Regions from separate parts of the Halomonas huangheensis genome, predicted to be linked through region 2. Evidence: predicted binding sites of a transcription regulator. Region 2 holds the regulator's gene; each other region holds the start of a gene.

Evidence for each region. The regulator PhoB, encoded in region 2, activates phosphate uptake and scavenging genes when phosphate is short. The targets are predictions, from matches to a motif close to TGTCATANNNNTGTCANA.
Region 1: the regulator PhoB is predicted to act here: its motif matches at 1,955-1,972, upstream of AR456_RS02945 (PhoX family protein).
Region 3: the regulator PhoB is predicted to act here: its motif matches at 1,990-2,007, upstream of AR456_RS04325 (DUF6482 family protein).

Annotation. Positions count from the first base shown of each region.
Region 1 is NZ_CP013106.1:630,515-633,798, reverse strand. Features, by position in the region: gene AR456_RS02945 (PhoX family protein) at 1-1,794, opposite strand, end outside; gene AR456_RS02940 (transglycosylase SLT domain-containing protein) at 2,127-2,777, shown strand; gene AR456_RS02935 (3-deoxy-7-phosphoheptulonate synthase) at 2,964-3,284, opposite strand, start outside.
Region 2 is NZ_CP013106.1:4,697,820-4,701,103, reverse strand. Features, by position in the region: gene phoR (phosphate regulon sensor histidine kinase PhoR) at 12-1,358, opposite strand; gene phoB (phosphate regulon transcriptional regulator PhoB) at 1,368-2,057, opposite strand; gene ubiA (4-hydroxybenzoate octaprenyltransferase) at 2,255-3,151, opposite strand; gene AR456_RS20460 (chorismate--pyruvate lyase family protein) at 3,257-3,284, opposite strand, start outside.
Region 3 is NZ_CP013106.1:947,972-951,255, forward strand. Features, by position in the region: gene dnaB (replicative DNA helicase) at 58-1,446, shown strand; gene AR456_RS04320 (hypothetical protein) at 1,519-1,812, shown strand; gene AR456_RS04325 (DUF6482 family protein) at 2,104-2,406, shown strand; gene hemH (ferrochelatase) at 2,743-3,284, shown strand, end outside.

The DNA of each region.
Region 1 (3,284 bases), 690 kb from region 2:
GGTCTCGATCCACAGGATGCCGCCATCCTCGCGTTGGTCGAAGCACAGGCCATCAGGGCTGGCGAACTGGTTGCTTTCGGTCAGGCCAGAGTAGTTGTCGGCATCGCTTGCCGCGGCACCAAACACGAACACCTCCCACTCGAAACTGCTCGGGTCACTGCCCTCGCGCCAGCGAATGATCTGGCCTGCCTCATTGGCGGCACGCGGGTTCGGTGCATTGGCCGGCGCCGTGGCATAACCGGTGCCCGGTGCGGCAATGCTGTCGCCATCACCCTTCAACTCCGGATCGGTATCCGCTTCGGTGCGATCGGTGTTGTTGGTCAACGTCATGTACACCTCGCCGCTTTCCGGGTCCACGACGCCCCACTCCGGCCGATCCATCGGTGTCGCACCCATGATGTCGGCAGCGTCACAGGTATTGATGATGATGCCTGCATGGTCGTCCGCTGCCAGTCCGAGAGCGTCGGCCAGAGTACCGCCATCCGGGGTAGTGGCATCCGGTGTCAGCGCCAGCCATTGACCACTGCCGTCGGCATCGAAACGCGCGACATACAGCGTGCCTTCGTCCATGTACCTGGCGCCGATTGCCAAGCGATCTGCTTCGGCACCATCTGCCGGAGCATCGGCAGGGTTCCATACCGCCTTCGAGACGAACTTGTAGATGTATTCGTTGCGCGAGTCGTGTCCGGAATAGAACACCACTGGCTTTCCTTCAACCAGTTTGCCGGGCCAGCAGCCTTCGTGACGGAAGCGCCCAAGGGCGGTGCGTTTGACGGCGCGAGCCCCGGTGTAGGGGTCGATTTCGACAATATAGCCGAAGGTCCGCGGCTCATTACGATAGTCTTCGCTGGCCGAAGCACCCCTCGGTGTAGCATTGAAACGAGAAAACTCGCCATCGACTTCGGATTCGTCACCGGCGGCGGTTTCCCAGCCATAGCGGCCGCGACCAGTGGGAATGCCCAGGCGGTCGTCGTCAATCTCGCGACCTTCATCCTTGATGAAGATATCCGGCCAGTTCTCTTCACAGGTCAGGTAGGTACCCCAAGGCGTATAGCCGTTGGCACAATTGTTGTTGGTGCCCCTCGCCATGGTGCCATCGGTCGAATAGCGAGTTACCACATAGTCGCTGCCGGCCACCGGTCCGGCCAGCTCCATCGGTGTGGCACTGGTGTAACGCTTGTTGAAGGACGAGTTGCGAACATGCTGCCAGACGCCAGCATCGCTCTTCTCGACCTCGACGAGGGTAATGCCGTGGGCGTTGATCTCAGTGCGAGCCTCATCGGCCGGGCGCTTGCCCTCGTCCATGTTGGTCGGGCCACCCTGCGGCGCCCACAGCGCGTCTTCATCGATATACTCGTTGTTCATCGCCATTATGAAGCGGCGTGAAGCACTCGCGTCATCCAGCGGAAAGGCGTGCATGCCATCATGGTGCATACCGACGCTATTGGCCTGAATTTCTGGCGTCATGGCCAGATCCTCGGACCACTCCGGCGCACTGTCGTTGAGAGGAGTACCCCAGGGGATCAATACCTGAGCGGTATAGCCTGGAGGTACCACAATGGCGTCCGTCCGCGAACCGGCGATCGATTCAAATGCCAGTGCCAGCGGTGACTTTTGCATACCGTGACTGCTGGCCAGCGCCGAGACACCGAAGCCACCGAGAGCCCCCATGGCAGCCAGCCCCAGTCCTCCTTTCATGACCGCGCGACGCGATACATGGCGCTCCAGCACAGTGGAGAACGGTTCATTGCTACTGGGGTTCAACAGACGATGATCTTCGATTGCCTTGCTCATGGAGAAGGTCCTCTTCAGCTAGTCATGAGCGGCGTCTACGGCCGCTTCGCTCGAAGGAAACACTGACTAAAGCCTGTACGGTTCAATCGCGACGCTTCGCGTGAGCACGTTCGTCGATTTATCCAGCGCTTCCATAACCAAGGGGACGCTAACCACAAAAGATGACGAAGCCATGACAGTGACAGCCTGAACACATCAAATATAAGCAATATCTAAAACTGATTCAGGTCGCGCCGAGCGCCTGGACCCTATGCTACTCTGAGGCGCTCCGGCGCAATCGCATGAGGGCAATGGCCGGTTATCGTTGCAAAGGGTTGGAGGGAGAGGGCTGGATGGAAAAGTGGTATCAAAATGGATTCAGGTTGGCCGTCGCCATCGGCGTGACCTTACTGTTCAGTGGCTGTGCTCTTGTCACTCCCAACCCACCACAACGTCAGGACAACATCTGCGAGATATTCCGCGAACAACCTGATTGGTACGACGCTGCGCGAGCCTCGCAGGACAAGTGGGGTACGCCGATAGCGACCCAGATGTCCTTTATCCAGCGCGAATCATCGTTCCGCGCCACCATTCGGCCACCGCGAACCAGGCTGCTGGGCTTTATCCCCTGGAAGCGCCCTTCCTCCGCCTACGGCTATGCGCAGGCCCAGGACCCGGTCTGGGACGAATATCAGGAGGATGCCGGCAGTCTGTTTTCCGGGCGCAGCGACTTTGATGATGCCACCGACTTCATCGGCTGGTACAACGCCCGCACCCACCGTATCGCCGGTGTCTCACTGCATAACCCTGAACATCTGTATCTGGCCTATCACGAAGGCCAGGGCGGCTACCAGCGTGGCAGCTACCGTGGCAAGTCCGCTGTCCAGAGTGCCGCCCGCCAGGTGGCCAGTACTGCGTCGCGCTACCAGGCCCAGCTCAACGCCTGTGAAGCCGAGTTCCAGTGCGATGGAGCCTTCGAATTCTGGCCATTCTGTCGGGGGTAGGTGAGGCTGTAAGCCGCAAGCAACAAGCAACAAGCTACGAGCCAGGTGCTGTCAAACAGACACTGCGGGCTACGAACCGCTAGCTGTCCAGTGCCGCTCCATGCTGGTCACTGCGGGGTGACTTACAGCTTATAACTTACAGCTTACCGCTCGAGTGGTAACTTACCGCTTAGCGCTCGAGAGGCGCTAGACTCTTGCCAACCGTTCGGCGGCCAGGGTCAGCAGATGCTCGGTGGTCTCCCAGCCGATACAGGCATCGGTGACGGAGACCCCATAGCGCAGCTTGCCCGGCGTCAATGACTGCTTGCCTTCATGAATATGGCTTTCCAGCATCACGCCGATCAGGGCTCGGTCACCCGTTTCACGCTGCGCCAGCACATCAAGCAGTACTTCGCTCTGGCGACGATGATCCTTGCGTGCGTTGGCATGGCTGCAATCGACCATCAGTCGCACAGCCAAGCCACCTGCAGTGATGGCCTTGCGAGCAGCCGCAATACTGTCAGCATC
Region 2 (3,284 bases):
AGTATCCTGCGCTACTCTGGTGTCTGTGCCTGGCTGCACTGCGCTGCGCCGGGCTCGTCATTGGCGGCAATATCAACCAGCCGCTGGGTAGGAAAGATACAGCGGAAGGTCGCGCCCTGACCAGGCTGTGAGCTGATCTCGAGGTGAGCATTGTGGCGCAGCAGCACGTGCTTGACGATGGCGAGGCCAAGGCCGGTCCCACCGGTAGCGGTGCTGCGTCCCTTGTCGACACGGTAGAAGCGTTCGGTGAGGCGTGGGATGTGGCGTGGATCGATGCCCTCGCCATTATCCTCGACCTCGAAGCAGGCACCTCCCGGGCAGGAACGCCAGCGCAGCTGAATGTGCGCACCGTCTCCGGCATAGCGCACCGCATTGAAGGCGAGGTTGGACAGCGCGCTGTGGACTTCCTTTTCGCTACCCCAGAGCGCATGGGGGTCATCGACACTGATCTCGATTCGCTGGCGGTCATTGGATAGCGCGTTGGCATCGCGTTCCACGGCCTGCAATAGACTGCGCGGGTCGAGACGGACATGGTCATTGCCGCCCTGGTCATTTTCCAACCGTGACAGCAGCAGCAGGTCATTGACCAGGTTCTGCATGCGCCGGGTCTGTCCCTGCATCTGATCGATGCTCCGCGCCAGGCGTGCTGGAAGCATCTCCGCCATGTCGCTGTAGGTTTCCAGGTAGCCAGTCAGTACGGTCAGAGGCGTGCGCAATTCGTGCGAGACGTTGGCCACGAAGTCACGGCGCATCTGTTCGAGGCGGTGGAGACGAGTGATGTCGCGTGCCATGAGCAGCCGTTCGTCGTCACCATACAGGGTGATCTGGAACTGCAGCATCATGTTCTCGTCGATGGGCGACGGCAGCGACAGCGGTTCGCGATAGTCTCGTTTGTTGAGGTAACCGACGAAGCGCGGATCACGCAGCAGGTTGGTGATGTGCTGGCCGCGATCCTGGGCTGGTTTGAGCCCGAGCATGCGTTCGGCGGCGCTGTTCCACCACTCGAGGTCACCATGGCGGTCGAGCATCACCACGCTGTCGCGCATGGCTTCAGACGATTCCTGGATACGCTGCAGCGTCGAGCGTAGGCGACGCTGGGTGATGCGTTGGCCTTTCTGGTAGCGGTATAGACGATCGAACAACTCACCCCAGATGCCGGTGGCAGCGGGGGGTTCCTGCTGAGGACGGTGGGTCAGCCAGTCATAGAGGGCGTGTAGCTGACGCAGATGGTAGGCCAGTATCAGGCCGAGGCCGATGATGATGCCCCAGGCGGCAAGGGAAAAAGGCCAGCCGAGCAGCGCACCAATCGTAACCAGTGCAGTCAGTCGCCACAGCTCGCGTCTCCAGAGAAGTCCCACTAATGGCCCTTACACCTTGGCGGAGAAGCGGTAGCCGGTGCCGCGGACCGTCTGAATCAATTGCTGATGCGGCTCACCGAGTGCCTTGCGCAGGCGGCGGATATGAACATCCACGGTGCGCTCCTCCACATAGACATTGCCACCCCACACCTGATCGAGCAGTTGGCCACGGGTGTAGGCACGTTCCTGATGGGTCATGAAGAACTGTAGCAGGCGATACTCGGTCGGACCCATTTCCAGTGACCGACCTTCTACGCTGACGCGATGGCTGACCGGGTCGAGCATCAAACCCTCAACTTCAACGGGGTCCTCGATGCCTCGTGGCGTCGCACGGCGCAGTACTGCCTTGAGGCGGGCGACCAGTTCTCGCGGTGAGAACGGCTTGGTGATGTAATCATCGGCGCCGGCTTCGAGCCCCTGGATCTTGTTGTCTTCCTCACCCTTGGCGGTGAGCATGATAATCGGCAATTCTGCGGTAGTTTCCTCGCGCTTGAGACGACGAGCCAGTTCAATACCGCTGGTACCAGGCATCATCCAGTCGAGCAGCACCAGGTCGGGTTGGTGGTCGACGATAATCGCATGCGCGGATTGGGCGTTGTCGGCCTCGAGTACGCGGTAATCGGCCATTTCCAACGCCACAGCGATCATCTCACGGATAGGCGCTTCATCGTCGACGATCAGAACGGTCTTGGCGGTCATCCCGGGGCCTCATGAATCAGGGGCGTAAATACTGCTCTGGGGCATGGACAGTGCTCAGGAGCACAAGATACTACGCTGATGATGACAGCATTTAATTATGACGTTTTGGTTACAGCTTGTGCAGAAACATGAATATGGCATGCCGAAAAATATGCTGCCGGAAGCTGAATTGGTGCCGTTCAGTGACTGAAAGTTACTCAAGGAGTGATGCTGGGGTACAGGCTCAATCCCAGCCCCGCGAACAGTAGCAGGCCCGACCAGTGATTGTTGAGAAATGCCTGAAAGCAGCGGTCGCGGTCGCGATCACGAATAAGGCGTTGCTGGTGGAGGAAGGTCGCGGCCATGGAGGCCAGGCCCAACCAGTAGAAACCGCCCAGTTGGAGAAGGGCACCGACCCAGATCAGCAATACCAATGTGGCCAGCTGCAGCAGCCCGATGATCAGGCAATCGAAGCGCCCGAACAGTACTGCCGTCGACTTGATGCCGACGCGCAGGTCATCATCACGATCGACCATGGCGTATTGGGTATCGTAGGCCACCGTCCACAGCACATTGGCGATAAACAGCAACCAGGCGACCTTGGGCACCTCGCCCAGTACTGCACCGAAGGCCATGGGAATTGCCCAGGAAAAGGCCGCGCCCAGTACGACCTGGGGGAGGTTGGTATAGCGCTTCATGAAGGGGTAGCAGGCGGCCAGCGCCGCGCCGATCAATGACAGCCAGACGGTAAAGCCGTTGGTGAACCAGACCAGCACGAAAGCCGCAGTAATCAGCAACGCAAACAGCACCTTGGCTTCGGTCTCGCTGATACGGCCAGTCGCCAGCGGCCGGTTGCGGGTGCGTTTGACGTGACCGTCGAAATGACGATCCGCGTAGTCGTTGATCACGCAGCCGGCGGCACGCATCAGATAGACACCGAGCACGAAGATCAGCAGCGTGCTGCGTTCCGGGATGCCCTGCGATGCGACCCACAACGCCCATAGCGTTGGCCACATCAGCAGCCAGGTGCCGATAGGGCGGTCGAGGCGCATCAGGGCGAGAAAATCGGGGAGGCGCGTCAGCAGGCCTTGTGGGCGCAGCAGGGATCGATCCATCTGGCTATCTCGTGGTTGGCTGCCGCGTTGCTGTCGATGCGGCCTGATCGGAAATGGGGTCAGCCTATCGCGGCCAGCCGGGGTTGACCAGTACCGCTGTAAGGCTCAGGGCGTCAGTGACAGATCGCGGCAC
Region 3 (3,284 bases), 1.0 Mb from region 2:
CGGCTCGCGACTTATGCGTTAGAATGACGGGGCTCGAATCAGCCGAGGTGTGCGTGCATGAGTGAAGTTCAGGAGATTGACCGGGAAGCGGCGGCGCTCAAGGTCCCTCCGCATTCCGTGGAAGCCGAGCAGTCGGTGCTTGGTGGCCTGATGCTCGACAATCAGGCCTGGGACGGCGTTTCCGAGCGCTTGTCCGCTGGTGATTTCTATCGCTATGAACATCGCTTGATATTCAATGTCATGGTCGGGCTGGCGGAAGGCAGCCAGCCACTGGATGTCATCACGCTTTCCGAGGCTCTCGAAGCGCGAGATCAGCTGGATAGTGTCGGAGGTCTGGCCTATCTGGCGGAGCTGGCACGCAATACGCCGTCGGCGAGCAATATTCGCGCCTATGCCGATATCGTGCGTGAGCGAGCGACGCTGCGTAAGCTGATCGAGGCGGCCAGCCATATCGCTGATAGTGCCTTCAGCCCCAGTGGTCGTCCTTCCGATGAACTGGTCAATGAGGCTGAGCGCCTGGTCTTCCAGATCAGCGAGGACCGCCCCAAGGCGGGTGGCCCGATCGGCATGAGCGAGCTGTTGACCAAAGCCGTTGATCGCATCGACGAGCTGTTCAACATGAAAGGCCAGATGACGGGGTTGTCCACAGGCTTCCGTGATCTGGATGATATGACCTCGGGCTTGCAGCCATCCGATCTGGTCATCGTTGCTGGTCGTCCGTCGATGGGTAAGACGACCTTCGCCATGAACCTGGTCGAGCATGCGGTGATATCCAGTGACAAGCCGGTGGTGGTGTTCTCGATGGAGATGCCTGCTGAGTCAATCATGCTGCGCATGCTGTCATCGTTGGGGCGTATTGATCAGACGCGGGTACGTAATGGTCAGCTCGAGGATGAGGATTGGCCTCGCCTGACCTCAGCCGTCAACCTGCTCAAGGACAAGCAGTTGTTCATCGATGACACGGCGGCGCTGTCACCCAATGAAATGCGCTCGAGGATGCGGCGTATCGTCCGTGAGCACGGCGGTATTTCCCTGGTCATGATCGATTACCTGCAGTTGATGCAGATCCCCGGTTTCTCTGAAAACCGGACCGGCGAGATATCCGAGATATCGCGCTCGCTCAAGGGGCTGGCCAAGGAGTTTGGCTGTCCGGTGGTGGCGCTGTCGCAGCTCAACCGCTCACTTGAGCAACGTCCCAACAAGCGTCCCGTGATGTCGGACCTGCGTGAATCCGGCGCCATCGAGCAGGACGCCGACTTGATTGGCTTCGTCTATCGCGATGAGGTCTACAATCCGGATAACCCCGACAATCAGGGGCTGGCGGAATTCATCATCGGCAAGCAGCGTAATGGTCCGATCGGTACTGTACATATGGCATTCATCGGCAAGTACACCCGCTTCGAGGATCTGGCGCCTGATGCCTATGTCGATGGCTTTGGTGAATAGACCGCGTAGCGGATGACATCACGACTGTTGCCGAATTCTTTTGTTACCCAATCTAGTGGAGGCATATATACCATGGCAGGCGGATTTCGACGCGGTAACCGGCGGCGTGCCCCGAAGCTGGAAGCGCGCGGCGTTTTGACATCGGTGGAGCGTGAAGGCCCGTTCAAGGAATGGCTCGGTATGCCGGATCTTTATCGTTATCAACTGGTGGTTGATGGGGAGTCCTACAGCTACCAGACCGAGGATGCAGAACTGCCGGTGGCGGTAGGCGATCGTGTAGTGTTTCGCTACAAGGAAACCAAGGCTGGCAACTGGGTGGATCGTAATTCATTGGGCAAGGCTATCGACCCTTCCGAGTATCAGTAACCTACTGACTACCCGAAACCTTCCGATTTTCTGAGCCCGGCCATTCGGCCGGGCTCTTCTCACTTCATATGCAGGTCAGGTGATTCCTCGGTAACTTGCTGAATTCTATTCTTTATCAGCATGTATTCACCAGCCTGGAACCTGTTGTCCCGCTATCAGTCCCATGAATATTCGTCACGTCATCATTCTGTCACCTGCAATCGCCAGGCTGTAAGATGATTGGTGCTGTCCACTGGTAAGTGGACATCACGGATGAACAATTGGAAATGGACAAAAGAGGTGAAATATATGTTGGAACTACAAGAGCTCAAGACCTTTGTGGAACGACACGATAACTTCGAGATTCGTGTCATCAGTCATGCCGGTAATCGTTTCTACCAGGTGGAACTGGAAGATGTCGAGGGGCAGCGACATGTTATCGGTCGCCGCGGCAAGCCGGTGCTGTTCCGTTCGCTCGATGATGTGTATCTGGAATTGAAGCGTGCTGACATTCATCGGGCCTACCTGGTGCATCATGTAGCCAATGACGAGGTCGTTGGTCGTGAGGCGCACTATCATCAGCCACTGACATCACGTACTCCGTTGGTCTTCTAGGCCGACTTCAGGTAGGTCACCCTCCGAGCTACAGGCGGTATCGCCGCTTTTTCTGTTCAAAGCCGTTATGCGGTTCTTCAATACAAGCCCCTGGCAATGGTCGCCAGGGCATCGGGCGCGGGACTTGCGGCCGGTGCTTGTGCTTCATCCTTCTCCGATAGCCTTGCTCTACCATCCGTCAACTGCGACGTGAAGGGGGCGGCTGTGTCGTCTGCATAGTGCAATGGCAGCAATAGCCGAACTTCATTCGAGTCAGCCAGGTCCCGGTGGTAATCTTTACGGTGTTTGTTGTTTTTGCTGTGACTTTCCTTCTCGTCAAGTGAGGTACCCGATTCGATGGCCCACCTGGACACTGCACCGTTGCACTCCACTCCCCCTGGCGAAACTACCGGCGAGGGCCGGCCTGAACATGCGCCTGAGGACCATCCGGCAGTCCGCTCCGCGCGTGTAGGAGTTCTGATCGCCAATCTCGGTACTCCAGACAATACTGACTACTGGTCAGTGCGGCGCTACCTCAGTGAATTCCTGTCGGATCAGCGTGTGGTCGATTATCCGCGCTGGTTGTGGCAGCCATTGTTGCAACTGGTCATTCTCAGTCGGCGCCCTTTCATCTCTGGAGAGGCCTATCGCAGCGTCTGGAACCGGGAGCAGAATGAAAGCCCATTGCTGACGACGACACGCCAGCAGGCCAATAAGCTGGCGGCGACGCTGGAGTCTCGTTTTGGAGAAGGTGTCGCAGTGGCTTATGGCATGCGTTACGGCAACCCCTCTACCGACAGTGCAGTGCGCGAACTTCAGGCTCGGGGCTGTCAGCGTATTCTATTCTTTCCGCTCTACCCGCAGTATGCATCACCGACCACTGCTACCGCTTGTGATCA